DNA from 2 places in the Streptomyces sp. NPDC054757 genome. Region 1 is predicted to be linked to the other one. Evidence: riboswitches for the same ligand, from Rfam matches in the RefSeq annotation. Region 1 holds a riboswitch; the other holds the start of a gene.
The links. A riboswitch is a leader RNA that binds a small molecule or an ion and turns the genes downstream of it on or off. The one in region 1 is predicted to bind glycine.
Positions count from the first base shown of each region.

Region 2: linked by a shared signal. The riboswitch ahead of gcvT (glycine cleavage system aminomethyltransferase GcvT) and the one ahead of gcvP (aminomethyl-transferring glycine dehydrogenase) in region 1 are both predicted to bind glycine.

Region 1 covers NZ_JBSHBW010000007.1:6,020-20,239, forward strand. The annotation lists gene ACWGKJ_RS11765 (FHA domain-containing protein) at 1-706, shown strand, start outside; gene ftsR (transcriptional regulator FtsR) at 724-1,464, shown strand; gene ACWGKJ_RS11775 (bifunctional nuclease family protein) at 1,518-1,991, shown strand; gene ACWGKJ_RS11780 (MerR family transcriptional regulator) at 2,218-2,751, shown strand; gene ACWGKJ_RS11785 (DNA polymerase IV) at 2,822-4,738, shown strand; gene ACWGKJ_RS11790 (PRC-barrel domain-containing protein) at 4,654-5,031, opposite strand; glycine riboswitch at 5,172-5,270, shown strand; gene gcvP (aminomethyl-transferring glycine dehydrogenase) at 5,458-8,343, shown strand; gene ACWGKJ_RS11800 (DUF5999 family protein) at 8,505-8,708, opposite strand; gene ACWGKJ_RS11805 (hypothetical protein) at 9,011-9,601, opposite strand; gene ACWGKJ_RS11810 (glutamate--cysteine ligase) at 10,146-11,669, shown strand; gene ACWGKJ_RS11815 (CPBP family intramembrane glutamic endopeptidase) at 11,936-12,715, shown strand; gene ACWGKJ_RS11820 (PhzF family phenazine biosynthesis protein) at 12,851-13,657, opposite strand; partial or broken gene ACWGKJ_RS11825 (DinB family protein) at 13,934-14,220, opposite strand, start outside.
Region 2 covers NZ_JBSHBW010000002.1:446,202-460,421, reverse strand. The annotation lists gene ACWGKJ_RS04810 (M1 family metallopeptidase) at 1-1,102, opposite strand, end outside; gene ACWGKJ_RS04805 (ABC transporter ATP-binding protein) at 1,226-2,605, opposite strand; gene ACWGKJ_RS04800 (ABC transporter ATP-binding protein) at 2,602-3,696, opposite strand; gene ACWGKJ_RS04795 (ABC transporter permease) at 3,693-4,700, opposite strand; gene ACWGKJ_RS04790 (ABC transporter substrate-binding protein) at 4,797-6,542, opposite strand; gene ACWGKJ_RS04785 (ABC transporter permease) at 6,589-7,587, opposite strand; gene ACWGKJ_RS04780 (enhanced serine sensitivity protein SseB C-terminal domain-containing protein) at 7,926-8,696, opposite strand; gene ACWGKJ_RS04775 (enhanced serine sensitivity protein SseB) at 8,998-9,747, opposite strand; gene ACWGKJ_RS04770 (AAA family ATPase) at 9,846-10,607, opposite strand; glycine riboswitch at 10,775-10,870, shown strand; gene gcvT (glycine cleavage system aminomethyltransferase GcvT) at 11,012-12,127, shown strand; gene gcvH (glycine cleavage system protein GcvH) at 12,195-12,575, shown strand; gene glyA (serine hydroxymethyltransferase) at 12,593-13,855, shown strand; gene ACWGKJ_RS04750 (L-serine ammonia-lyase) at 14,046-14,220, shown strand, end outside.

The sequences.
Region 1 (14,220 bases):
GGTGGGGCGGTCCGGTCGCGACATTTCGGGTGATCAGGGTGCGTCGTCTGTTGACCCTGCGGGCGAGGGCCGCATAGGTTTTGGTGAAGCATCAACCTCAAGTACGGGTCGAGGGTTGTCCTCCGATCCGTACGCAACCAGCGCCCACGCAGGGCAGTCGCGGCAGGAGGATGCGTCCATGCCGGTGTGTACGAGGTGCGGCCACCGCAATGCCGAGGACAGTCGGTTCTGCTCCAATTGCGGAGCGCCGTTGCGTGCCGGGGTGCCCGAGCGGCCCTCGGAGACCACTTCGACGATCTCCATCTCCGGGCTTGAGGCGTACGAAGCGGAGGTGACGGGGCAGACCGCTTCGCCCTCGCTCTCTCCCGAGGCCCAGGCGGCCGTCGACGCCCTGCCGCCCGGCTCGGCGCTCCTCGTGGTCCGCCGCGGTCCGAACTCGGGCAGCCGCTTTCTGCTCGACGGTGATCTGACGACGGCCGGCCGTCATCCGCAGAGCGACATCTTCCTCGACGACGTGACGGTGTCGAGGCGGCATGTGGAGTTCCGCAGGGGCGCCGACGGCGGATTCACCGTCTCGGACGTCGGCAGCCTGAACGGCACGTACGTCAACCGGGAGCGCATCGACGCCGTCGTGCTCGCCAACGGCGACGAGGTGCAGATCGGCAAGTACCGGCTGGTCTTCTACGCGAGCCAGCGGGGCGTGTGACCCCTCAGGGAAGGTCCATGCTGCAATCATCGACGGGCGGTGCCGGTGACGGCACCGCCGCCGGGGACGACCGGCTGGTCAGTATCGGTACGGTTCTGAACGTGCTCAGGGAAGAGTTTCCCGAGGTCACGATCTCCAAGATCCGTTTTCTGGAGGCCGAGGGTCTGGTCGAGCCGCAGCGCACGTCGTCCGGGTACCGGAAGTTCGGTACCGCGGACGTCGAGCGGCTGGCTCAGGTCCTGCGGATGCAGCGCGACCACTATCTGCCGCTGAAGGTCATCAGGGACCACCTCGACGCGCTGGGCCGCGGGGAGCAGATCCAGCTCCCGGCGCCCGGCGCTGTCCGTGACCCTGCGAACGGGGCCGCGGACGGCGAGGGCGGGCCCACGGCGTCCAGGGTGGGCAGGGACGAGCTGCTCGCGGCCGCCGGTGTCGGTGCGGACGAGCTCGCGGAGTGGGAGTCGTACGGTCTGCTGGCGCCGCTTCCGGGGGGCGGATACGACGCGGAGGCCGTGAATGTGGCCGGGATCGTCGCGGATCTGGGCCGGTTCGGTCTGGAACCGCGGCATCTGCGTGCCATGAAAGCGGCCGCCGACCGTGAGTCGGGGCTCATCGAACAGGTCGTGGCCCCCCTTCGGCTGAACCGCAATCCGCAGACCAGAGCGGATGCCGAGACCACCACGAAGGACCTGGCAGCACTGACCGTGCGGCTGCACGCGGCCCTCGTACAGACCTCTCTCCGGGTCCGCTTGTACTGATCATGGCGGTGCCCGACTACCCAAACCTGCCGGGCACGTCCTAGGGTTGCTGTGTGAACGAGCTCGACGTTGTGGGTGTCCGGGTGGAAATGCCCTCCAACCAGCCGATCGTGCTCCTGCGTGAAGTGGGAGGCGACCGGTATCTCCCTATCTGGATCGGCCCTGGTGAAGCGACCGCGATCGCCTTCGCCCAGCAGGGCATGGCTCCGGCGAGGCCGCTGACCCATGACCTCTTCAAGGATGTCCTCGAAGCGGTCGGCCAGGAGCTCACGGAAGTCCGCATCACCGACCTGCGGGACGGGGTCTTCTTCGCGGAGCTGGTCTTCGCGAGCGGGGTCGAGGTGAGTGCGAGGCCGTCCGACGCCATAGCGCTCGCCCTGCGCACCGGGACGCCGATCTACGGCAGCGACGGGGTGCTCGACGACGCGGGGATCGCCATCCCCGACGAGCAGGAGGACGAGGTGGAGAAGTTCCGCGAGTTCCTCGACCAGATTTCTCCGGAGGATTTCGGGACCAACAGCCAGTGACGCTCCGCTCGGGTCGTCAGCGCATCCGGCAAGCCGTTCCCCGAAGAGAGGTACGCGAAACCACTCTCAGGGTGATTATCACTCGGCGTGCCGAGTGTGGCGATCGTTGACGCACCCCAGGTGACTGCCTACCTTCGAGTGGGCAGTTCAAGGACGGAGGGTCGGCGTGAGAAGCACCGGCGAAGATAGGGCAGGGGAACTCCCCGGACTGGGTCCGGGGGACGGGGTGCCGTATCCGCTTCACGGCCCAGCGGCCGAAACGACGACCGACACCGTCGGCTACCGGGGGCCGACCGCCTGCGCGGCGGCGGGTATCACCTACCGGCAGCTCGACTACTGGGCCCGTACGGGACTGGTGGAGCCGAGCGTGCGTCCCGCCCAGGGATCGGGCAGCCAGCGTCTCTACAGCTTCCGGGACGTGGTCGTCCTCAAGATCGTGAAGCGGTTCCTGGACACCGGTGTGGCGCTCCAGAACATCCGTACCGCGGTCCACCACCTCAAGGACCGCGGGGCCCGCGACCTCGACCGTATGACGCTGATGAGCGACGGGGCGACGGTGTACGAGTGCACATCGCCCGACGAGGTGGTCGGGCTCCTGCAGGGCGGCCAGGGGGTCTTCGGGATCGCCGTCGGGGTGGTGTGGCGGGACGTGGAGAGCGCCCTCTCGCAGCTGCACGGGGAGCGGATCGACACCGGCGAGACCCTGATCGGCCACAACCCGGCCGACGAGCTGGCCCGTCGCCGCAACCGCGCCGTCTGAAGAGGCTCCGCCGAAGGGGTTTCCGCGCCGCGGGGCCCGATTGTCAGTGCCGTGAGGCAGCATCGGTGGTGTGAGAGCCGCGCCCACCATTCTGCATCTGGACATGGATGCCTTCTTCGCCGCCGCGGAACAGGCGGCGAAGCCGAGCCTGCGCGGAAAGCCGGTGGTGGTCGGCGGGCTCGGGCCGCGCGGGGTCGTGTCGACGGCCTCCTACGAGGCGCGGCGGTTCGGGGTGCATTCGGCGATGCCGATGGCCCAGGCCCGGCGGCTCTGCCCGAACGCGGCTTATCTGGTGCCGCGTTTCTCGCTCTACCGGGAGGTGAGCGGCCAGGTCATGGAGCTGCTCGGGCGGCTTTCGCCGCTGGTCGAGCCGCTGAGCCTGGACGAGGCCTTCGTGGACCTGGAGGCGGGCGGGGTGGCCGACGGCCCGCGGTCGGCCCGCCGCGCCGGTGAGCGGCTGCGCAGGGACATCCTGGCGGTCACCGGGCTCAGCGGTTCGGTGGGGCTCGCGGGCTCCAAGATGCTGGCGAAGATCGGCTCGGAGCGGGCCAAGCCGGACGGCCTGGTCCTGATAGCACCGGGTACCGAGCGGGAACTGCTTGCCCCCCTCTCCGTACGGATTCTGCCGGGGGTCGGCCCCGCGACCGGTGAGCATCTGCGCAGGGCCGGGATGACCACCGTGTCCCATCTGGCCGAGGCCGGTGAGGACGAGCTCGTACGGCTGCTGGGCAGGGCGCACGGCGCCTCCCTGTACCGGATGGCGCTGGGCCACGACGAGCGGCCCGTGGTGTCCGAGCGGGATGCCAAGTCGGTCTCGGTCGAGGACACCTTCGACGTGGACCTGCACGACCGGGCGCGGGTGCGCGGAGAGGTGGTGCGGCTGGCCGGCCGGTGCGTCGATCGGCTGCGGGCTGCCGGGCGGTCCGGGCGGACGGTGGTGCTGAAGGTCCGGCGGTACGACTTCTCGACGCTGACCCGCTCCGAGACACTCAGGGGGCCCACCGACGACCCGGAGGTGGTGCGGGAGGCCGCGGGCCGGCTGCTGGAGTCCGTGGACACCACAGGCGGGGTGCGGCTGCTGGGAGTGGGCGTCACCGGCCTCGCGGACTTCACCCAGGAGGACCTCTTCGCGCAGGCGGCCACGGAGCGGGCGGCGGTGCGGGGGGCCGGGGCGTACGAGGCGGCGCCCGGCCCGTCCGCGGCCCCGGAGGCGGGACCGGAGGCGCCGGGCCCGCCTCCGGTCGAGGAACCACCGCCGCTGCCTGGCACCGGGCGCCGCTGGCTCGCCGGCCACGATGTGCGCCACGAGGTGTACGGCGTGGGGTGGGTGCAGGGCAGTGGCGTCGGCCGGGTGACGGTGCGGTTCGAGGATCCGTACGCGACCGCGCCCGGCCGGGTGCGGACCTTCGGGGTCGACGATCCCGCGCTCCAGCCGTCGGACCCGCTGCCGCTGGTCCGGACCGCGGTGGCCGCGCCGGGCGGGGCCGGTGCGGCCGTGCGGGCCGGGCAGGTCCGCCCGGCCGCCCCTGACACTCCGACCGCTCCGACTGGCCCGGAAGCCCAGGCCGGGCCGGATGCCCCGGGACCGGTCGGCGGCGGGGAGGCTGGAGGGGTGGCCCCGGGCACGTCAGGGCTCGGGGCGGGCGGGACAGGGCCAGCGTCCGGCGCCAGGTCGGAGGAAGACAGGGCAGAATCCGGGGCCGCGCTGGGCCGGCCGGGGTCTGGATCCGGGGATGACGGCGCGGGGACCGGGGCGGCCCCGGACGGGCCGGGGTTCAGGGCCGGGGAAGATGGCGCGGGGTCCGGGGCGGCGACGGGTCGGCCGGGGTCCTGGGCCGGGGAAGACGGCGCGAGGTCGGGAGCCGCGCCGGGTCGGTCGGGCGCCGCGTCCGGGGAAGCGGGTCAGGCGCGTTCCTCCTCGCCCGCGAGCCGGCCGAAGTCGCGGTCGGGCGGGGGCGGTGTGGGGGCCGAAATACCGAGCCCGTAGTGGTGGTAGAGCTGGAGTTCCTGTTCCGGTGAGAGGTGGCGGCCGACACCGAAGTCCGGCGCTTCCTTGATCAGGGTCCGGTCGAAGGGCACCCGCAGGGTCTCGCTGACCAGCTCGCTCGGTTTCAGCGGGACGAAGGCATCCCGGCTGAACAGCCCGGTGCGTACCGCGGCCCACTCGGGGACTCCGGTGGCGTCGTCGAGGTAGACCTCGTCGACCGTGCCTATCTTGAGGCCGTTGCGGTCGAATGCCTTGCGGCCGATCAGGCTGCGCGGATCTATGTCGGTCTGCACGGTTCCTCCAACTGATCGCGACGGAACACGCTGTCTCCCGCCCCCTGCGAAGGTCTTCCCCTCAGAGAAGTCCAGATCCGGGGTATCGGCCACTCGAACACCGTGCGAAGCGGCTCGCTGGTACGCTGGCCAGTGGCTGCTGACCCCGCGCGGGAGAGCCCTTCGGACACATCGTCCGGGGGCGCCGAAGGAGCAACTCCTCCCCGGAATCTCTCAGGCACACGTACCGCGCGGACGAGGTCACTCTGGAAAGCAGGGCGGGCGTCGGGCGGGCACGTCCGGATCCCTACCTCACCGACGGTGAAAGCGGGCACGTCGAAAGGCGGGCCGGTGAAACTCTCAGGTTGAGATGACAGAGGGGGAGGCCGTCCGGGTACCCGTGCCGTGGTACCCCTCGCAGGTCGTAACGACCAGGAGGCCTCCGCCATGACTTCCCCTCGCACTCCGCTCTCCCAGCTGGAGCGTGGCACCCCCTTCGAGCAGCGCCACATCGGGCCCGACGCGGGGGCCCAGGCCAAGATGCTCGCCCACGTCGGTTACGGATCGCTCGCCGAGCTCACATCGGCCGCCGTCCCCGAGGTCATCAGGACCACCGACGCGCTGAACCTCCCGGACGCCCGCACCGAGGCCGAGGTCCTCGGCGAACTGCGCGCGCTCGCCGACCGCAACCAGGTCCTCGCCCCGATGATCGGGCTCGGCTACTACGGCACGTTCACCCCGCCGGTCATCCTGCGCAACGTCATGGAGAACCCCGCCTGGTACACGGCGTACACGCCCTACCAGCCGGAGATCTCCCAGGGACGTCTGGAGGCGCTGCTGAACTTCCAGACCGTGGTGGCCGATCTGACCGGTCTGCCCACCTCGGGCGCCTCGCTCCTCGACGAGGGCACCGCGGCGGCCGAGGCGATGTCCCTCGCGCGCCGGGTCGGCAAGGTCAAGAACGGTGTCTTCCTGGTCGACGCCGACGCCCTTCCGCAGACCGTCGCGGTGATCCGCACGCGCGCCGAGCCGGCCGGTGTCGAGGTCGTCGTCGCCGACCTCGCGGACGGCATCCCGGCCGATGTGGCCGAGCGCGGTGTCTTCGGCGTCCTGCTCCAGTACCCCGGCGCCTCCGGCCGGGTCCGGGACATCGCCCCCCTCATCGAGCGCGCCCACGAGCTGGGCGCGGTCGTCACCGTCGCCGCCGATCTGCTGGCGCTGACGCTGCTCACCTCGCCCGGTGAGCTGGGCGCCGACATCGCGGTCGGCACGACGCAGCGGTTCGGCGTCCCGATGGGCTTCGGCGGGCCGCACGCCGGGTTCATGGCCGTACGCGAGAAGTTCGCGCGCAGCCTGCCGGGCCGGCTCGTCGGGGTCTCCGTCGACGCCGACGGCAACAAGGCGTACCGGCTGGCCCTGCAGACCCGTGAGCAGCACATCCGCCGCGAGAAGGCCACCAGCAACATCTGCACCGCACAGGTGCTCCTCGCCGTGATGGCCGGGATGTACGCCGTCTACCACGGCCCCGACGGCCTGCGGGACATCGCCCGGCGCACCCACCGGTACGCCGCCGTCCTCGCGGAGGGACTGCGCGCCGCAGGGGCCGACGTCGTGCACGGCGACTTCTTCGACACCCTCACCGTACGGACCGGGGGCCGGGCCGCCGAGGTCGTCGCCGCCGCCCGGGAGGGCGGGGTCAACCTCCACCAGGTCGACGCGGACCTGGTCTCCATCGCCTGCGACGAGACCACCACGCGTACCCAGCTGGCCGCCGTCTGGGCCGCCTTCGGCGCCGAGGGCGACATCGACGCGCTCGACGGGCGCACCGCCGACGCGCTGCCCTCGGGGCTGCTGCGCGAGGACGCCGTCCTCACCCACCCGGTCTTCCACCAGCACCGTTCCGAGACGGCGATGCTGCGCTACCTGCGCAAGCTGGCCGACCGTGACTACGCGCTGGACCGGGGGATGATCCCGCTCGGCTCCTGCACGATGAAGCTCAACGCCACCACCGAGATGGAGCCGGTCACCTGGCCCGAGTTCGGTGCGATGCATCCCTTCGCCCCGGTCGAGCAGGCCCAGGGCTACCTGACGCTCATTCAGGAGCTGGAGGAGCGGCTCGCCGAGGTCACCGGATACGACAAGGTCTCCCTCCAGCCCAACGCCGGGTCGCAGGGTGAGCTGGCCGGTCTGCTGGCCGTGCGCGCCTACCACCGGGCCAACGGCGACACCGCGCGCACCGTCTGCCTCATCCCGTCGTCGGCGCACGGCACCAACGCCGCAAGTGCGGTGATGGCCGGGATGAAGGTCGTGGTCGTGAAGACCCGCGAGGACGGTGACGTCGACGTCGACGACCTGAACGCCAAGATCGAGCAGTACCGCGACGAGCTGTCCGTGCTGATGGTCACCTATCCGTCGACCCACGGAGTCTTCGAGGAGCACATCACCGACATCTGCGCCGCGGTGCACGAAGCGGGCGGGCAGGTGTACGTCGACGGCGCCAACCTGAACGCGCTGGTCGGACTCGCCAAGCCCGGCAAGTTCGGCTCGGACGTCTCGCACCTCAATCTGCACAAGACCTTCTGCATCCCGCACGGCGGCGGCGGCCCCGGTGTCGGCCCCGTCGGTGTACGGGCCCACCTCGCGCCGTACCTCCCCAACCACCCGCTGCAGCCGACCGCCGGTCCCGAGACGGGCGTCGGACCGGTCTCGGCCGCGCCGTGGGGCTCGGCCGGGATCCTGCCGATCTCCTGGGCGTACGTACGTCTGATGGGTGGCGAGGGGCTCAAGCGGGCGACGCAGGTGGCCGTGCTGGCCGCGAACTACATCGCCAAGCGTCTCGAACCGCACTTCCCGGTGCTGTACACCGGCCCCAAGGGGCTGGTCGCGCACGAGTGCATCGTCGATCTTCGGCCGCTGTCCAAGGCGACCGGCGTGAGCGTGGACGACATCGCCAAGCGCCTCATCGACTACGGCTTCCACGCGCCGACCATGTCGTTCCCGGTGGCCGGAACGCTGATGATCGAGCCCACCGAGAGCGAGGACCTGGCCGAGCTCGACCGGTTCTGCGACACGATGATCGCGATCCGCGCCGAGATCGAGAAGATCGCGTCCGGGGAGTGGCCGGCCGGCGACAACCCGCTGTGCAACGCCCCGCACACCGCGGCGGCGCTGGGCGGCGAGTGGTCCCACGCGTACACCCGCGAGGAGGCCGTCTTCCCGGCCGGTGTCTCGCCCGCCGACAAGTACTGGCCGCCGGTGCGCCGTATCGACGGCGCCTTCGGCGACCGCAACCTCGTCTGCTCCTGCCCGCCGCTGGACGCGTACGACAACTGACGGCGTACGACAACTGACGGACGTACGGCTGCCGACGGGCAGCGGACATACGGCAGGGCCGGTTCGGGAAACACCCGGGCCGGCCCTTCGTCGCGTCACCGGCTCTGCTCTGTCGCCGGCTGTTGCGTTCTCGCTGTTCCGTTCTTCCTGCGGGGCAGGGATCAGGCAGCGGTCGCCAGTCCCGAACCCAGGGGGCGGTGCGGCGCGATGATCCGGCCGTCGGGCAGCAGTTCACCGGTGTCCTCGAAGACGAGTACGCCGTTGCACAGCAGACTCCATCCCTGCTCCGGGTGGTGCGCCACGAGGAGCGCGGCCTCCCGGTCGGCGGAGGCGGCTGACGGGCAGGTTGGCTGGTGCTGGCACATGGATGCGTTCTTTCGCTGCGTTGTGGTGAGTGTCCTGCGGCTCGATGCGGGTTTCATGGCCGCCCCCCGTCTGTCAGTTCGGTGATCCCAGTGTTGCCCCACGGATGTCGTTCCGCAGGGATTTCACGGCAGCACGTGCTCCAGCATAAGGACGCATCACCCGTGCGGGCGGTTCAGCTCAACTTGACTGCCTCTTCGGGTGGTTCGGAGGTGGCCCGACCGGGCTAGTCCGGATGGGCACGGAGCGCGCCGCGCCCCACGACCCAGGGGGTCGCGGGGCGCGCGGGGGTGGTGCGGGGCCGTCAGGCCGGCGAGCCGAGCAGTGGGGGAGCCAGCCGCATCGTCATCACCGGCAGCAGTTCCGACACCCGGTGCGGGCGGTGTGCGGCGATGCCGGGCGGCGCCGGTGCGAGAGGCACCAGCAGATCGGTGGGGGCCGGCATCGTGCCGGAGACCGAGGCGTCGGCACCGGTGTCACCGTGCAGCCACAGCGTCAGCATGTAGAGCTCGGGCACGGACAGCAGCCTCGGCTGGAACGGGGTGTCCAGTGCTTCGGCCTGGCGCAGGGCGGTGCCGGTGGCGGTGGCGTACGGGCCCTCGAAGAAGTGCGAGAAGGTCCAGCCGTCGGCGGTGAGCTTGGTGTCCGCCGCGGCCACGGCGCGATCGCCGCTGCGGATCAGGAAACGCCAGCCGGTGAGCCGGGTGCGCGGGGTGCCGCCGCTCGGCATGATCTGGTCCAGGACATGGACGGGTAGGGGGAGTTCGGGGGTCAGCGGCCCCGCGGCCGATCGGAGAGCAGGGGTCCGGGCCTCGCGTACGGCAGTGGGGGAGCCGAGTGCCGCGAGGACGCTGCGCAGGGCCGGCGCGGGGGCCGGAGGGACATACAGCGGCATGATGAGGTCGCCTCTCACTTCGGAGACACGTTGATGCGTGGGCGGTGCGGACGGCACTGTCAGCAGGCAGGGGCGGAGGGGGGCCGTGGGGCATGGAGGGGTATCGCACTCTCCGGGGGCCGGGGCGCCAACTCTCCGCCTCGTTTGCGGAGTTTATACGACATGTGTTCACACAGGGTTTCAGCTAGCCGATGCCGATATTGCAAACAAGTCGGTATTCGGTCTTTCTTTTGCGGAGAATATCCTGATTTAACGTAGCTGTATCCCTGTGGCCTTGCGGTTCACCGTATGAACGGTCGGCCGAAAATGATCGGTCGTTTTCACCGCGTTCACAGATCTTCACAGGCTTCACATGCTGCACGGGGCGGGAAACTGCTCCAGGCTTCATGCCTGGTGAATGTGCCATACGTCAATTTCTGGTCACCCTACTCGCTCGCGACCCGGATTGAGGGAGTTACGGATCACGAGGTGTGGGCAGGGTGTGGGCATTGTCGACCGGACCCGGGCGGCCGCAGCGGCCGTACACGTATGGAGGGGTGCATCCATGGGCGAGAAGCTGGAGGCGGACGGGTTCGATCCGTCGGGGCGGCAGCGGTACCGGAGAAAGCTTCAGCAGTGTCTTGAGGTGCTGGAGCGACTGCTGGAGGAGAAGAGGTTCGACCGCCCCAGGAATCTCATGGGGATGGAGATCGAACTCAATCTCGCGGGCGCCGACGGCCTGCCCAGGATGATGAATGCGGAGGTCCTCGAACGGATAGCCAGCCGTGATTTCCAGATGGAACTCGGGATGTTCAATCTCGAAGTGAACATTGTTCCGCACCGGTTGGGAGGCCGTGTCTTCGACCAGCTGGCCGAGGAGCTCCGGACCGGTCTCGCATACGCCCACCGGAAAGCGGCCGAAGTCGACGCCGGGATCGTGATGACCGGAATCCTGCCGACGCTCGGTCCGGAGGATCTCGTCGGGGCGAACCTCTCGTCGGCCGACCGCTACACCCTGCTCAACGAGCAGATGCGCGCGGCCCGCGGGGAGGACTTCGACCTCGACATCACCGGCGTGGAACACCTGGCCTGCACCTCTTCCTCGATCGTGCCCGAAGCGGCCTGTACGTCGGTGCAGTTGCACCTCCAGGTCACCCCGGCGCGGTTCGCCGATGTGTGGAACGCGGCGCAGGCCGTCGCCGGCGCGCAGGTCGCGATCGGCGCCAACTCGCCCTTCCTGTTCGGCAAGGAGCTGTGGCGGGAGTCCCGGCCGCCGCTCTTCCTCCAGGCCACCGATGTGCGCCCGCCCGAACTCAGAGCGCAGGGGGTGCGGCCGCGCACCTGGTTCGGCGAGCGCTGGATCGGCTCGGCGTACGACCTCTTCGAGGAGAACCTCCGGTACTTTCCGCCGCTGCTGCCGCGCTGCGACGACGAGGACCCGCAGCGGGTCTTCGACGACGGCGGGGCGCCGGGGCTTCAGGAGCTCGTCCTGCACAACGGGACCGTCTACCGCTGGAACCGTCCGGTCTACGACGTGACCGACGGCGTACCGCATCTGCGGGTCGAGAACCGGGTGCTGCCCGCCGGGCCGACCGTCACGGATGTGCTGGCCAACGCGGCCTTCTACTACGGGCTGGTGCGGGCGCTCGCCGACGAGGCGCGCCCGGTGTGGAAGCGGCTGCCCTTCGAGGCCGCGGCACGCAACTTCGATGCGGGCTGCCGGTACGGGATCGAGGCCCGGCTTGAGTGGCCGGCCGCCGGGCGCTCCGGCGGCGTCGTCTCGGTGCCCGCGGTACGGCTCGTCAGGGAGGAGCTGCTGCCGCTGGCCGCCGCGGGTCTCGACGCGTGGGGGGTCGAGGCCGCGGACCGCGACCACTTTCTGGGCGTCATCGAGGAGCGGTGCAGGCGCCGGACGAACGGTGCCTCCTGGCAGGTGGACACCTTCCACCGGGCGCTGGAGACCGGGCTCGGGCGGCGCGAGGCGCTGGCGCTGACGACCCGGCGGTACGCCGAGCTGATGGCGGCCGGCGAGCCGGTGCACGCCTGGCCGGAGGGCATACCGGCGACGGTGGCGGGCCGCGGCCTGTGACGTGGTGGCCGGGCCTGGTTGCCGGTGTCCCGGGACCATCGGGCAAGCTGTGATGTCTGCGGTGGTGCTCCTCCTCTGAAGCGTGGACCGTGAGCCGTGCACAAGGAGCGTGCGGCGGGAGACGGGGGAGAGTGCCATCGAATCGGAGCCCTCCCCCGGCCTGTCGTGCATGATCTTCGTACCGCCATTCGAGACCCTGGTGGCACGGTGCGGGGACGAGGCGCGATGGCCGACTGGAGGCAGGTGTGCAGGCGGAGGGCGAGCGCGTGGCTGAGTTTGTTCCCACAGAGGGGGTGTCGCAGCGGTTTCTGCGGTCCGAGACGGTGCTGGTACTGGCACTCTCGCTCGGCGCGAGCGGCGTTTCGGCGCTGATCAGCTTTGTCGGGGCGCTCACGAAACCAGGAGGCCTCAAGCACCAGGCCGCCAATCTCAACAGCTCCTACGCGCCGGGCCGGCCGTGGCTGGACCTCGCCTGGCAGCTCTTCGGGATCGCGACGGCCCTGGTGCCGGTCGCGCTGGTGGTCCATCTGCTGCTGCGGGAAGGGTCGGGCCTGCGGGCTATCGGCTTCGACCGCACGCGGCTCCGGGGTGATCTCGGCCGCGGAGTGCTCATCGCGGCGGGCATCGGCAGTGTCGGGCTCGCCTTCTACCTGGGCGCGCGGGCCACCGGCTTCAATCTGACGGTGGTGCCGGAGTCGCTGCCCGACGTGTGGTGGAAGATCCCGGTGCTGATCCTCTCCGCGGTGCAGAACGCCGTACTGGAGGAAGTCATCGTCGTCGGCTATCTGCTGCGCCGACTGGGGCAGTTCGGGTGGGCCCCGCTCGCCGCCCTCGCCGCGAGCGCGGTGCTGCGCGGCTCGTACCACCTCTACCAGGGCATCGGCGGGTTCCTCGGAAACGTGGCGATGGGTGTGGTGTTCGTGCTGCTCTACCGGCGCTGGGGGCGGGTCGGGCCCCTGGTCGTCGCGCACTCGCTGCTCGACATCGGGGCGTTCGTCGGTTACGCACTGCTCGCCGGCAAGGTGGGGTGGCTGCCCACCGGGTGAGGGCGGGCCGCTGGGGCTGGGGTGTGACGGCTGCCGAGTGGGGGACGTACGAGTGTGTCCGTACGTCCCCTCCGGCGTTGCCGGGGCGTCGCTCTCCGCGCTGATCGCCGCTTCGGCCTCCCCCCCCGTGGGCCCTCAGACGTGCAGCTCGCCGTCGACGACGGTGACCGCGCTGCCGGTGAGCAGGGTCCGGTCGCCGCGCAGTGACGTACGTACGAGACCGGTGCGGGCCGACGCCTGGAGGCCCGTCAGCTCGTCGCGGCCCAGCCGGGCGGACCAGAACGGGGCCAGTGCGGTGTGGGCGCTGCCGGTCACCGGGTCCTCGTCGATGCCGACGCCGGGGAAGAAGCAGCGTGACACATAGTCGTAACCGGATGACGTGGTGTCCGCGACCGCGGTCGCGATGATGCCTCGACGCGAGTGGGTCTCCAGCGCGGAGAAGTCCGGTGCAAGGGAGCGGACCGTCCGCTCGTCGGCGACCTCGACGAGCAGGTCCCCGATGTGCGACGCGGTGTCCCACACCCCGGCGACCGGTGCGCCCAGCGCTTCGCGGAGGCCGGGCGGAACGGCTTCGGCGGTGAGCGGGGATGTGGGGAAGTCGAGGGTGATCGCGCCGTCCTCGCGGGCCGTCGCGGTGAGCGGCCCGCATCGTGCGGTGAAACGGAGGGGGCCCTTCGCGGCGCCGGTGCTGTGCAGGACGTGGGCGGTCGCCAGGGTGGCATGGCCGCACATGTCGACCTCGGTGACCGGGGTGAACCAGCGCAGCGCCCAGTCGGCCCCGCCACCGGGCAGCGGGTGGGCGAAGGCGGTCTCGGAGAGGTTCATCTCGGCGGCGACGTTCTGGAGCCAGTCGTCGTCCGGGAAGGAGTCGAGGAGCAGCACCCCGGCCGGGTTGCCGGCGAAGGGGCGGTCGGTGAAGGCGTCGACGATTCGAATGCGCATAGGACAGACGGTAGGTGCTCCACCACTGACCTGTTCGAGGACCTGCTAACAGAAGAGAAACCGCAAGCGCTACTCCGCCGGCCAGTGGCGCCGGGAACGCTGCCGGATCGGCAGGAAGATCATGCGGATGTGTATCGGGCAGTGGCGTCCTCCCGGCTCGTCGGCCTGCCGACGAGCCGCCTACCTCGATCGGCAACAGCGACGCATGGCGGCAGCAACCATGGAGCGTCACGGAGTCCACATGGTTTCCGGAGCTCGATCGCCGGTTACCGAGAGTCATGTCCGGTGCGGTGCGGCTCCGTCCTGCCGGCGGTAGAGGTCGCGCAGCAGGGAAATCTCGGCGCCGTGATGGATCAGCTCCCTGTTGACGTGCAGGACCCTGTTCTCCATGGGATACCGCTCAGGGCCCACCGTGGGCGGATTGTCCAGTTCGACGTCCGAGAGCTCGCGGACCCCCGCGTTCCATCTCCCGTACATCTCATCGAGCTGTTTCAGCGCCTCGTCAGCGGTCCCCGCGTAGGCGAATGTCCGGGAGTCGACGTCCTGGCTGCCGAAGTACCACC
Region 2 (14,220 bases), on a different contig from region 1:
CGTACTCGGCGAGGAAGGCGTCGTGCGCCGAGCGCTTGCCCTGGTGTTCGTCCCAGAGCCACTGGGCGTACGTGGCGAAGCCCTCGTTGAGCCAGATGTCCTTCCACTGCTTCACCGAGACGGAGTCGCCGAACCACTGGTGGGCCAGCTCGTGCACGATCGTCGACTCGTTGCGTACGGCGGAGTAGCTCGGCTTGGACTGGGTCTCCAGCGAGAAGCCCGCCTGCGGCATGTCGTCGACGACCGCGCCGGTCTCCTCGAACGGATACGGCCCGAAGACCTTCGACCAGTAGTCGGTGGCCTCGGCCGTCACGGCGTACACATCAACGGCGTTGCTGTGGGCGAGCACCGGGTCGATGGCCACGTAGATCGGTGTTCCGGCGGGTGTACGGCCGGTCCTGACGTCGAACCTGCCGATCGAGGCGGTGGCGAGATAGGTGGCCATCTGCCGGGACTCGCGCCAGTGCGAGACGGTGGACGCGCCCTGGGTACGGGTGGAGAGCAGCCGCCCGTTGGAGACCCCGGTCAGCCCCTTGGGCGCCTTGATGGTGATGTCGAAGGCGGCCTTGTCGGAGGGGTGGTCGCTCGAAGGGAACCAGGTGGAGGCCGCGTTGGGCTCGCAGGCGACGAAGACGCCGTCCTTGGTCTTCATCCAGCCGTAGTCGGAGCCGAAGACGATCGGGCCGCTGAGCGCCTGCGGAACACCGCCGTAGACGACCCGTACGGTGAAGGTGCGGCCCTTGCGCAGCGGGCCTGCCGGGGTGATGCGTATCTCGTCCCCGGAGCGGGTGAAGCGTGCGTGCGCGCCGTTCACCTCGACCGATGCGACCGTCAGTTTCTGGAGGTCCAGGTCGAAGGAGGAAAGGTTCTGCGTAGCCCGCGCGGTGACCGTCGTACGGCCGTCGAGCCGGCCGGAGTCCGGGTTGTACGCGATGTCGAGGCCGTAGTGCAGGGCGTCGAAGCCGCCGTTGCCCAGCTGCGGGAAGTAGGGGTCACCGATGCCGGCCGAACCGGGTGAGGGTGCCGGAGCGGCAGCGATGACACAGAGGGCGGCCGTCGCGGTGGCGAGGGCGGCCAGACGTGCCGAACGGGAGAGCGCCAAGAGTCTGCCCTTCGTGCGTGCGCCGTTGTTACGGACACGCTGACTCTGCACTCTCCCGTTTAGGCATGTACATGACTTTACCAACTTGTCATGGGCGTGCCCGGCGCGACAACCGCGCGGCGCCTACTTCTCGCCGGACTCCGCGGCGGCGTCCGGCCCGGCCTCTGCGCCGGTGCCGGTGCCGGTCTTGGCCTCCGGCTCCGCCCCTGCGTCGGTCCCGGACTCGGTGCCGGTGGCGGCCTCGGTCCCGGCCTTGGGCTCGGCCTTGGCCCCGGGCTCCGTCTCCGTGTCCTTCGCGACCGCGTCACCGGCCGGCTCGGGCTTCGCGACCGCGTCAGCGGCCGGCTCCGGCTTCGCGACCGAGACCAGTTCGGCGGCCTCCCTCGCCTGCGGCAGCCGTTCCTCGCCCGGCGCCTGGTCGGGCGCGTTCTCCGGGTGGTGGCAGGCCACCTGGTGTCCGGTCCCCAGCGTCAGCAGCGGCGGTTCCTGTGTTCCGCAGATCTCCGTCGCCTTCCAGCACCGGGTGTGGAACCGGCAGCCGGCCGGCGGCGAGATCGGCGAGGGGACGTCGCCCTCCAGCCGGATCCGGTCGCTCCTGGTCCCCTTGCGCCGCGGGTCGGGCACCGGCACCGCCGAGAGCAGCGCCTTGGTGTACGGGTGCATCGGCGACTCGTACAGCGACTTGCGGTCCGCCAGTTCGACGATCTTCCCGAGGTACATCACCGCGATCCGGTCCGAGACATGGCGGATGACCGACAGGTCGTGCGCGATGATCACGTAGGTCAGACCGAGCTCGCTCTGGAGGTCGTCCAGCAGGTTCACCACCTGCGCCTGGATCGACACGTCGAGCGCCGAGACCGGCTCGTCGGCGACGACGAGCTTGGGCCGCAGTGCGAGCGCGCGGGCGATGCCGATGCGCTGGCGCTGGCCGCCGGAGAACTCGTGCGGGTACCGGTTGTAGTGCTCGGGGCTGAGTCCCACCAGCTCCAGCAGCCCCTGGACCTCCTTCTTCACGCCGCCCTCGGGCTCGACGCCCTGGAGCCTGAAGGGGGTTCCGACGATCCCGCCGATGGTGTGCCGGGGGTTCAGTGAGCCGTACGGGTCCTGGAAGATCATCTGGACGTCGCGGCGCATCGGCCGCATCTGCCCCGCGGACAGATGCGTGATGTCCTTGCCCTCGAACTCGACCTTTCCGCCGGTCGGTTCGAGCAGCCGGGTGATCAGCCGGCCCATGGTCGACTTGCCGCAGCCCGACTCGCCGACGACACCCAGGGTCTCCCCCGGGAACACGTCGAACGACAGCCCGTCCACGGCCTGGACCGCGCCCACCTTGCGCTTGAGCACGCCCTTGGTGATCGGGAAGTGCTTGACCAGGTCGGTGACCTTGAGCAGCGGCTCCGCCCCGGCGTCCTTGGCGGGCGCGGCGGCGGAGTCCTTGGACGTCTGCTGCGGAACCTTCGGAGCCTCGGGAGCCTGCGGAGCCTTCTTCTTCTGATCAGTCACAGCTTCGGCGCAATCTCTTCGGTCCAGATCTTTTCCCGCTGGGCCTTCGTCATATGGCACGCGGAGAAGTGCCCGTCCGTGCTCTCCCGCAGCTCAGGGCGCTCGATGCGGGTGATGTTGTCCTTGGGCACGTCGGCGTAGGGGCAGCGCGGGTGGAAGGCGCAGCCGGACGGCACGTTGATCAGGCTGGGCGGGGAGCCCTTGACGGGCACCAGACGTTCGGTCTGCTCACGGTCGATGCGCGGCATGGAGCCCAGCAGCCCCCAGGTGTAGGGGTGCTGGGGCTCGTAGAAGACCTTCTCGGCCGTGCCGCGCTCGATGCAACGGCCCGCGTACATCACCAGGAGCTCGTCCGCGATCTCGGCGACGACGCCGAGGTCGTGGGTGATGATGACGACCGCCGAGCCGAACTCCTTCTGCAGATCCCGGATGAGATCGAGGATCTGCGCCTGGACGGTGACGTCGAGGGCGGTCGTCGGCTCGTCGGCGATGAGCAGTTCGGGGTTGTTGACCAGGGACATCGCGATCATCGCGCGCTGGCGCATACCGCCGGAGAACTGGTGCGGGTAGTCCTCGAAACGGCGCTGCGGCTCGGGGATGCCGACCCGGTCGAGCATCTCGACCGCACGGGTACGCGCGGTCTTCTTGTCGACCTTGTGGTGGACGCGGTACGCCTCCACGATCTGCGCGCCGATGCTGTAGTACGGGTGCAGCGCCGACAGCGGGTCCTGGAAGATCATGGACATCTTCTGACCGCGGAGTTCGCGGACCCGCTCGGGCCCCGCGCCGATCAGCTCCTCGCCGTCGAGCCAGATCTCACCGGAGATCCGGGCCCGCTCCGAGCTGTGCAGCCCCATGATCCCCAGCGAGGTCACGGACTTGCCGGAGCCTGACTCACCGACGATACCGAGCGTCTGACCGGCCTTCAGGTCGAAGCTGACACCGTCCACGGACTTCACCAGGCCGTCGTCGGTGTCGAAGTGGATCCGCAGGTCCCGGACCGAGAGGAAGCTCTTCGCGTCCTGGGACGGGGCGTCGTCCTTGCCGCTCTTGGCGGGCTCGCCGGAACCCTTCTTGTGCACGTCGCTCATGAGAGCCTCACCCGGGGGTCGATCGCGGCGTACACAAGGTCCACCAGCAGGTTGCAGACAACGATGAAGAAAGCGGCCACCAGCGTCACACCCATGACGACCGGGAGGTCGCTGCGGGTCACTCCCTGGATGGCGTAGGCCCCCATCCCCTGGAAGTCGAAGACCGTCTCGGTGATGACCGCGCCGCCGATGAGCAGCGCGAAGTCCATGCCGAAGATGGTGATGAGCGGGGTGAGCGCGGCGCGCAGGCCGTGCTTGACGACCACGTTCCGCTCGCGCAGGCCCTTGGCCCGCGCGGTTCTGATGTAGTCCTCGCCCATGGTCTCCAGCATCCCGGCCCGGGTGAGCCGGGCGTAGAGCGCCGAGTACAGGAAGGCGAGGGTGCACCAGGGGAGGATCAGGTTCCAGGCCCACTCCGCCGGATTGTCCGTGAAGGGCACGAAGTGCACATTCCAGATCGTCCAGTGGAAGCTGAACAGGGCGAGCGAGACCAGACCGGTGAAGAACATCGGCAGCGAGACGCCGGCCAGGGCCACGCCCATCGCGAGTCGGTCGATGAGCGAGCCCCGCTTGAGGGCGGAGACCACACCGGTCGCGACACCGCTGACGACCCAGATGACCGCCGCGCCGACCGCGAGCGACAGCGTCACGGGGACACGCTGCTGGATCTCGGGCCAGACCGCCGAGTGGGTCTTGAAGGAGTAGCCGAAGCACGGCGCGTGGCACACCGCGGGGTCGGGCCCGAAGTGGTAGTTCGCGCCGACGACGATGCCCTTGATGAAGTGCCAGTACTGCTCGTAGAGGGGCTGGTCCAGCCCCAGGTTCTTCTTGACCGCGGCGATCGTCGCCGGGTCGGGGCTCTTGCCCACGTACTGGGCGGCCATGGAGTCGGTCGTCTGCCCGCCGAGGCGGGGAACGAGGAAGAAGATCGCGAAGGTGACTGCGCTGACCACCAGCAGCAGCAACACCGCGGCGAATACGCGTCGGATGATGTACGCAGCCACAGCCGTGCGGCGCCGGGACGGACGGACGGGGTAGGCCCGTCCGTCCCGGCGCCTTCACCTGCCTTTCAGGGGGGTGCTGTCGATGAACAGGTGTTGTTACTTGGTCGAGGTCATCAGCACGTAGTCGTACATGCCGAGGTACGCCTGACTGACCGTTACGTTCGCCGCCGAGTCCGGGCGGTAGAGCAGGTTCTTGCGGTAGAAGAGCGGGACGAGCGAGGCGTTCTCCATCACCATCTGGTCGACCTGGCCCCAGGTGGCGTTGCGCTTCGCGTTGTCCAGCGTCCCGATGCCCTTGACGATCTCCGCGTTGATCTTCGGGTCGTCGAGCTCCATCAGGTTGGTGCCACCGGACGGCTTGATGGCCTTGCCGTCGACGATCTGGTCGATGTAGCCGAAGCCGGCCGGCCAGTCGGCGCCCCACGCCATCATCATCATTCCGGCGTTGTTCTTGTGGACCCAGTCCGGGACGCCCGCGAAGTCGGTGAAGTACTTGTCCGACGGGAACGTCTTGATGTCGGCGATGATGCCGATCTTCTTCAGGCTCTGCTGGAGCTGGGTGGCGCTGGTGACCTCGTCGGGACGGTCGGAGCGCGCGGTCAGCGTCGTCTTGAAGCCCTTGGGCTTACCGCACTTGGCCAGGTACTGCTTGGCCTTGGTCACGTCGCCCTTGTTGCCCGGGGTCGGGTACAGGTCGAACTTCTTGTAGCCCGAGACACCCGGCGGGATGACGGTCGTCGCCGGGTCGCCCCGGACCTCGCCGCCGATCGCGTCGACCATGTCTGCCTTGTCGGCGACGTACTGCACGGCCTTGCGGCAGTCGGCGTTGTTGAACGGCTTCACATGCACGTTCAGCGCGAGGTACTGCAGCGCGCCGGCGTACGGGTCGTCCGTCTTCGCCTTCTCGGTGGCCTTGGTGATGACCTTCGGCTGAGTCTTGGACTGCAGACCGGTACCGGCGATGTCAGCGGTGCTGGTGTCGTTGAGCAGGTGCTCGTCGACGGTCGTCGGCTGGACGTTGAAATTCAGGTTGATCTTGTCCGGCAGCGCCTTGCGGACCGGGTCGGTCTTCGGGTCCCACTGCGGGTTGCGGACCAGCGTCGCGCCGCGGCTCTCGCTGTACGAGGCGAACTTGTACGGGCCCGACGACACGATGTGCTGGACGTACGAGGCGCCCTTGTCGGCCTTCTGCGGCACCGGAGCGGTCTGCGAGAAGGACGCGAGGTAGTCCATGTCCGCGAACGGCTTGCTCAGGTGGAAGACGATCGTGGAGTCGTCCGGCGTCTCGATGGACTTGAGACCGTCGGCCGACTTGTCCTTGTAGGGACCCTTGTACTTGTCGCCGTCCTTGAGGTACGTGCTGAAGTACGTGGGCCCGTTGGACAGCGCCTCACGGGCGAAGGTCCGCTCGATGGCGTACTTGACGTCCTTCGAGGTGATCACGGTGCCGTCCTGGAACTTCACGCCCTTGCGGAGGTGGTACGTCCAGGTCTTGGCGTCCGGGGACGCCTTGCCCAGGCTGGTCGCCAGGTCGGGCACGATCTTGAGCCCGTCCTTGCCCGGAGCCGGGTTGAAGGTCACCAGCGCACGCGCGTAGAGGCGGGAGAAGTTCTGCACCCAGCCGTAGTACGTGTTGCCGGGGTCCAGGGAGTCGGCGGCACTTGAGTGCTCGTAGGTGACCGTCCCTCCCTTCTTGCTGGTCTTGTTGACGATGCTGGTCAGAGCTGCGTCTGCCTTGCCATGGCTGCCCCCGCCGCCACTGTCACTGCTCCCGCAAGCGGTGGCAGCGAGCCCCAGCGCTACCGTCGCGGCTATCGCCGCTGCCGTCTTCCTGCTCTTCATGCTGAGGAAAGCCCCCTCGGTTGTCCGGTGTGCGGCACGGCCGCGATTACTTGCCACGGGGGTCGAGTGCGTCACGCAGCCCGTCCCCCAGCAGATTGAAGGCCAGCACGGTGATGAAGATCGCCAGGCCGGGAATGACCATGAACATCGGGTCGACCTGGTAGAGGTCGACCGCGGTGGACAACATGCCGCCCCAGGAGGCCTGCGGCGGCTGGATGCCCACGCCGAGGAAGCTCAGGGACGCCTCGAAGAGGATGTTGGTGGGGATCAGCAGCGTCGAGTAGACGAGGATCGGCGCGACCAGGTTCGGGAGCAGCTCGCGCAGGAGGATGAAGGGCCCGCGGGCCCCCAGCGAGCGGGCGGCCTCGACGAACTCCCGTTCACGCAGGCTGAGCGTCTGCGCGCGGACGATGCGGCCCATGTAGGGCCAGTTGAAGAATCCGATCACGAAGATCAGCACGCAGATACGGAGCGTCAGACCGCTGAGGCCGAACGCGTTGCCCTGCAGCGATGCGGAGATGGAGATCGCGAACAGCAGCAGCGGGAACGCCAGGAAGGTGTCCATCAGACGGCTGATGCCGCTGTCCACCCAGCCGCCGTAGAAGCCGGCCACCACGCCCATCACGACACCGATGACCACCGAGAGGAGCGTCGACCCGGCGGCGACCACCAGGGAGACCCAGGAGCCCTCGATGATGCGCGCCAGGATGTCCCGGCCGGTCTGCGGCTCCACACCCAGCGGGTGGCTCCAACTGATGCCGCCGAAGCTGCCCTTGGGCCCCAGCAGAGCCGGGTCCACCAGATTCTGGTGGAAGCCGTTGGGGTCGAGCCCGAACATCGCCTGGATCGGCTTGGAGAGGAGGGCGACCAGCACCAGCAGGATCACGACGACCCCGCCGGCCATGGCGACCTTGTCCCGCTTGAAACGCGTCCAGGCGATCCGGCCGAGCGAACGGCCCTCGATCTGGCTCTGCGTGGCCCCCGTGAGTACTGCCTCCGGCTGCGCTTCGGCAGTCGACCCGGTGGTCTCGATCGGTGCGGTCACAGTGCCTTTGACCCCTCCCGGCCGGCGGTGGCCGGCCCGTACCTGCCGCGGTGGCGGCTGCTGTGCATCTAGCGCATCGGGTGATGCCACTGTGCTGAAGTGACGGAATGTGTTCATGGCACGTCGCAACAAGGGCACGACGATGCTCGATGCAGGGAGTCTTCATTGCGGTTGCGATCACCCGCCAGACCTGAAGGTGAATGTATGCGCAACCGTGATGCGGTTAATGGACTTCCGTTATCCGGACGTCAGGACCGGCTGAGCGGAAACTTTCCTCACCAATGGGCCAGTTCGGACATCGCACCCAACAACCGCTGTTGACGGCCCAATTGGGACACTCAGCCTACCGGCGGGTATCCGTATCCCGCCGCGGGAGAGGAGGCCGCGTGGGCCTCACGGTCGTAGAAGGGGCGGCAGTTGGCCCGCAGCCACATCCCGACCGGGTCGTACGCGTCGGAGAGCGCCACGGTCGACACCGGCAGCCCCTCCGGAACCGCGGCGATCGACTGCTGCATCATCGCCCGCACCGAATCCACGGACTGCTGGCTGGTGTCGTACAGATCGAGCCCGATGGCCAGATACGGGGTGCCGAGCGCGGGCTGCACCCAGGCCCGGCTCAATGAGCGGATCGCCGGGGTGTGGTGGGCGCTCTGGGTGAGCAGCGCGTAGAACTGCGGGATCTCGATGGCCGGTTCGGAGAGCCGCAGCGGTCCGGCGGGCATCCGGTCCAGACCGGTGGCGATACGGCGCAGGTCGGTCCAGGGGATGCCGACACCGCCGCCGGGGGCATGCGGATTGAGCCAGATTCCCCAGTGGTCCGGGTAGAGGGAGCGCGCGATGTCACGGCCGGTGACCACCTCGTGCGAACGGTTCCAGCCGGAGACCGCCAGCTCCTGCGCCGATGTCACACACGGGGCGTAACCGAGGCCTTCGATCTCCATGTTCCCGTACTGGGCGTCCGGCGACCCGGCCCGGCCGTTCCAGAGCAGCATCCAGACCTGGCTGTCGGCGAGCGCCTGCAGCAGTGCCTCATAGGCGTCGTACCGCCCGGGGGTCACCTGGAGCAGCATCTGCTCGACCTGCCCGGCCGTCGTGCCCGACGCGCTCACCCTGGGTCCCGCCCCTCTTCGATCCACCCGTTGACGTGCTTGTGCCATGCGCCGGGACGCGGCCCGCCCGGCGCGGTCCACACCGTTCGCCCGTGCGATTCCGGCCATCCGGCCGGCCGCTGGTCCGCCCGTCCGGTCGGCCGCACGATTCCGGCCAGTCCGCGGGCCGGCCGTCCCGTGCGTCCCACGCATCCGACCAGCTTAGGCTGCGGCGGGTTCGGTGCGCCTGCGCGGCACCGGACCGTCCGCTCCTCCCGTCCCGCGGTACCGGGCCCGCCGCAGCGGCCCCTCGGTACCGCCCCTACAGCACCGGCCCCTCCGCCCCGGCCCTGACGTAGAACGGCCTGACCTTCTCCAGCATCCAGTCGGCGACCGGGTCCTGCGCCACATCGAGGAGGACGAGATTGACCGGCCAGCTCACCTCGACCCGGTGCAGCGCCCGGCCGAGCGCGTCCATCGGGGCGTTGCGGCCCGCGCCGTCCCATGTCGCGAACTCGACCCCGACGAAGAGGACCGGGTCGCCGCCCTCGATGGAGGCGAGGGCCCGGCGGGCCGAGCGGACCACACCCGACTCCTCGAACTCGCCCGCGGCGGCGGAGAGGAAGTCGACCGGCTCCTCCTGCCAGTCCGGCTCGAAGAGCCGCACCCGGCCGCCGGTCGCGGGCCCGTCGAGGGGGGTCCGGCCGCTGCGGCAGAGTTCGGCCACCGCGGGCGGCGGCAGCGGCATGCCGATCGCACCGCCCGGGTTCACCACGAGACCCAGCTGCGGCGGCAGCCCCCGGGCGAACTCGACGGCGGGGGCCACCGCGAAGGAGTAGTGCGAGCCGACGCACTGGAGGAACTGCGCCTCCGAGCTGAAGACCGGCACATAGGCCCCGCCCTCGATCTCGACGGTGGGCAGGTCGAGTGAACTGCTCTCCTGCCCGCCGCCGTTGGGCAGCGGAACCCAGAGATTGCTGCGCCCCAGCACCTCGATCAGCCGGCCGCCCGCGCCGGGGTTCCCGACCGATGCGGTCAGGACCTCTTCGAGCTCATTTCCCGGCCATGCCATGTCCACCGAGGTATCCCCTTCTCACCTGTGCATCCGTGCACGCGTTCACCTGCCGACCGACCCTAACGGCCCCCGCCACGACAGACAGCTGAGCTCCTTCAATCCGCCGCCCCGAAGCGGATCGCGCGCAGCACGGCCGCAGCCTCCCGGTCGAGCAGCACGGCCGAACGGCAACCGGCGGGCAGCCGCGCCCGCTCGGCCGCCCGGACCAGCCCGGCGACCGCCCCGCGGTGCCGGGCGAAGGCGTACGCGGAGACCTTCCGGCCGCGCTCGGCCTGGCCGGCCAGCGCCATCGCGGGCGTCACGTCGAGCAGCAGCAGATGCAGGGCGCTGCCGCGCCGCCGCGCCGTGCGGGCCAGCAGGGCACGGACCCAGAAGTGCGTACCGCAGTCGTGCACGACGACACCGGCACCCGAGCGCAGGGCCCGCCACAGCCTGCCGTAGTGGGCGGCCCGCACCAGCGGCCGGTAGCTCCAGTACGGCAGCAGGCGCGGCAGCCGGCGCTCCCAGCGGTCCCGGGTGTCCTGCGAGTCGATTCCGTACGCCCCGGCGGCCCTGCGCAACAGCGTGGACTTGCCGCTGCCCGGCAGTCCGGACAGGACCACCACGTCCCCCGCGGCGAACACCAGGGCGTGCGGGCTGCGGCCGGTCCGCCGGCGCAGGTCCCGCACCGCGGGCGCGCGCCCGGATCCCGCCCGTCCACTCCGTACGGCCGGCCCGGCCACGGTCCGTGCGGGCCCCGGCCCCACCGTCCGCCCGGCCGCCTCCTGCCCGGATCCCGCCGGCCACCCGGCCCCGGCCCCCGGCCCGCCGGGCACCGTCTCCGGCGCCGGATCCGCACGCCGCTCCTGTCCCACCATGGCCGCTCCCCCTGTCGGGCCACCCCGTACGCCGCCTGCGCCTGCGCATGCCTGCGTCCTTGTGCATACCCCCGTCGGCGAAGTGTAAAGAAAGAGTAATGCGAGACCGGTGGGGCAACGATCGCCCGGCATGCGATGATGTGCGCGCCAACTCCATACAGGCCGTTCGAATCCGCGCGGGAGAGTTCCCGGTCACTGGCCGGGGCGCCGAAGGAGCAAGTCCCTCCCTTGTAATCTCTCAGGCCCCGTACCGCGCGGACGAGGCAGATCTGAAAAGCGGACCGCCCCGCGGTCCCACCCAAGGTGCAAGCCGCGCCCTCCCGACAGGCGCCGGCGAACCTCTCAGGTTCCGATGACAGATGGGGAGGATCGTCCTCGTCTGTCATGCCCCGGGAGTACCGCATATGAGCCCCACGCCCCGCCTCACCGCACTCGACGCCCTGCACCGTTCGCTGGGCGCGACCATGACCGACTTCGCGGGCTGGGACATGCCGCTGCGCTACGCCAGTGAGCGCGACGAGCACATCGCCGTACGGACCCGTGCCGGTCTCTTCGACCTCTCCCACATGGGCGAGATCACCGTCAGCGGCCCGGAGGCCGTGCGGCTGCTCGACCACGCGCTGGTCGGCAACATCTCCACCGTCGGCAACGGCCGCGCCCGCTACACCATGATCTGCCAGGAGGACGGCGGGATCCTGGACGACCTGATCGTCTACCGGCTGGGCGAGCAGGAGTACATGGTCGTCGCCAACGCGGGCAACGCACAGACCGTCCTGGACGCGCTGACCGCACGCGCGGGCGGTTTCGACGCCGTCGTACGGGACGACCGCGACGCCTACGCCCTGCTGGCCGTACAGGGCCCGGAATCCTCCGGCATCCTGAAGTCGCTCACCGACGCCGACCTGGACGGGCTGAAGTACTACGCCGGTCTGCCCGGCACCGTCGCCGGTATCCCTGCGCTCATCGCCAGGACCGGCTACACGGGCGAGGACGGTTTCGAGCTGTTCACCGCCCCGGCCGACGCCGAGAAGCTCTGGCAGGCCCTCACCGAAGCGGGCACCCCGGCCGGTCTCGTGCCCTGTGGTCTGTCCTGCCGCGACACCCTGCGCCTGGAGGCCGGCATGCCGCTGTACGGCCATGAGCTGACCACCGCGCTGACGCCCTTCGACGCCGGTCTCGGGCGGGTCGTCAAGTTCGAGAAGGAGGGCGACTTCGTCGGGCGCACCGCCCTGGAGGCCGCCGCCGAGCGCGCCGCTTCGGCCCCGCCGCGCAAGCTGGTCGGCCTGATCGCCGAGGGCCGCCGGGTCCCCCGCGCGGGCTACCAGGTCGTCGCGGACGGCCAGGTCGTCGGCGAGGTCACATCGGGCGCCCCGTCCCCGACGCTGGGCAGGCCGATCGCCATGGCGTACGTCGACGCGGCATACGCGGAGCCCGGCACGTCCGGTGTGGGCGTGGACATCCGCGGTACCCATGAGCCGTACGAGGTCGTGGCCCTCCCCTTCTACAAGCGCCAGAAGTGACCCACACCATCTCAGCCCGTAAGACCACTGTTCACCAGCACTCCCCCGCATCCAGGAGAATCAGGTCATGAGCAACCCCCAGCAGCTGCGTTACAGCAAGGAGCACGAGTGGCTGTCGGTCGCCGAGGACGGCGTCTCGACGGTCGGCATCACGGAGTTCGCGGCCAACGCGCTCGGTGACGTCGTCTACGCCCAGCTCCCTGAGGCCGGGTCCACGGTCACCGCGGGCGAGACCTGCGGCGAGCTGGAGTCGACCAAGTCGGTCAGCGATCTGTACGCCCCGGTCTCCGGTGAGATCACCGAGATCAACCAGGACGTCGTCGACGACCCGTCGCTGGTGAACACCGCCCCGTACGAGGGCGGCTGGCTGTTCAAGGTGCGCGTCACCGGCGAGCCGGACGACCTGCTCTCCGCCGACGAGTACGCCGCTCTCTCCGCCGGCAACTAGGGACCTAGGGACTATTGATGTCACTTCTTGATTCCTCCCTCCACGAGCTCGACCCGGACGTCGCCGCCGCTGTCGACGCCGAGCTGGTCCGCCAGCAGTCCACCCTCGAAATGATCGCCTCGGAGAACTTCGCTCCGGTCGCGGTCATGGAGGCCCAGGGCTCCGTCCTCACCAACAAGTACGCCGAGGGCTACCCGGGCCGCCGCTACTACGGCGGCTGTGAGCACGTCGACGTGGTCGAGACGATCGCGATCGACCGTGTGAAGGCGCTCTTCGGCGCCGAGCACGCGAACGTCCAGCCGCACTCGGGCGCCCAGGCGAACGCGGCCGCGATGTTCGCGCTGCTCAAGCCCGGTGACACGATCATGGGCCTGAACCTCGCGCACGGCGGTCACCTGACCCACGGCATGAAGATCAACTTCTCCGGCAAGCTCTACAACGTGGTCGCGTACCACGTCGACGAGGAGACCGGCCAGGTCGACATGGCCGAGGTCGCCCGCCTCGCCAAGGAGACCCAGCCGAAGCTGATCGTGGCCGGCTGGTCCGCCTACCCGCGCCAGCTGGACTTCGCCGCGTTCCGCGAGATCGCCGACGAGGTCGGCGCGTATCTGATGGTCGACATGGCGCACTTCGCCGGCCTGGTGGCCGCGGGTCTGCACCCGTCGCCCGTCCCGCACGCGCATGTCGTCACCACGACCACGCACAAGACGCTGGGCGGCCCGCGCGGTGGTGTGATCCTCTCCACCGCCGAGCTCGCCAAGAAGATCAACTCGGCGGTCTTCCCCGGTCAGCAGGGCGGCCCGCTGGAGCATGTGATCGCGGCGAAGGCGGTCGCCTTCAAGGTGGCGGCGACGGACGACTTCAAGGAGCGCCAGCAGCGCACCCTGGACGGCTCCCGCATCCTGGCCGAGCGTCTGGTGCAGGCCGATGTCACCGAGCACGGTGTCTCGGTCCTCTCCGGCGGCACCGATGTGCATCTGGTCCTGGTGGACCTGCGCAACTCGGAGCTCGACGGCCAGCAGGCCGAGGACCGTCTCCACGAGATCGGCATCACGGTCAACCGCAACGCCGTCCCGAACGACCCGCGCCCCCCGATGGTCACATCGGGGCTGCGGATCGGCACTCCGGCCCTGGCCACCCGTGGTTTCCAGGCCGAGGACTTCTCCGAGGTCGCGGACATCATCGCGTCCGCGCTGAAGCCTGCCTACGACCGGGAGGCGCTGGCCGCCCGGGTCTCCGCGCTGGCCGGGAAGTTCCCGCTCTACCCCGGGCTGAAGTAGGCCCGGACCCGTACGGTTGCAGGACCGGTCGGTCCGGATCAGTACGGTTTTGTACGAACCACGGGGCACCCCGCACACTGGTCGGTGAGCGGGGTGCCCCGCACCACGTACGCACTTGCTCACCGCTGTACCGCGCTTTCTCTGCACCACCCCGGCAGACAACGGCGTCTACCTCACCAAGGAGTTCCCTGTGGCCATATCGGTCTTCGACCTCTTCTCGGTCGGCATCGGTCCGTCCAGCTCCCACACGGTGGGCCCGATGCGGGCCGCCCGGATGTTCGCCGCGCGGCTGAAGAACGAGGGTCTGCTGGCCCACACCGGCTCGGTCCGCGCCGAGCTCTTCGGTTCGCTGGGCGCAACGGGGC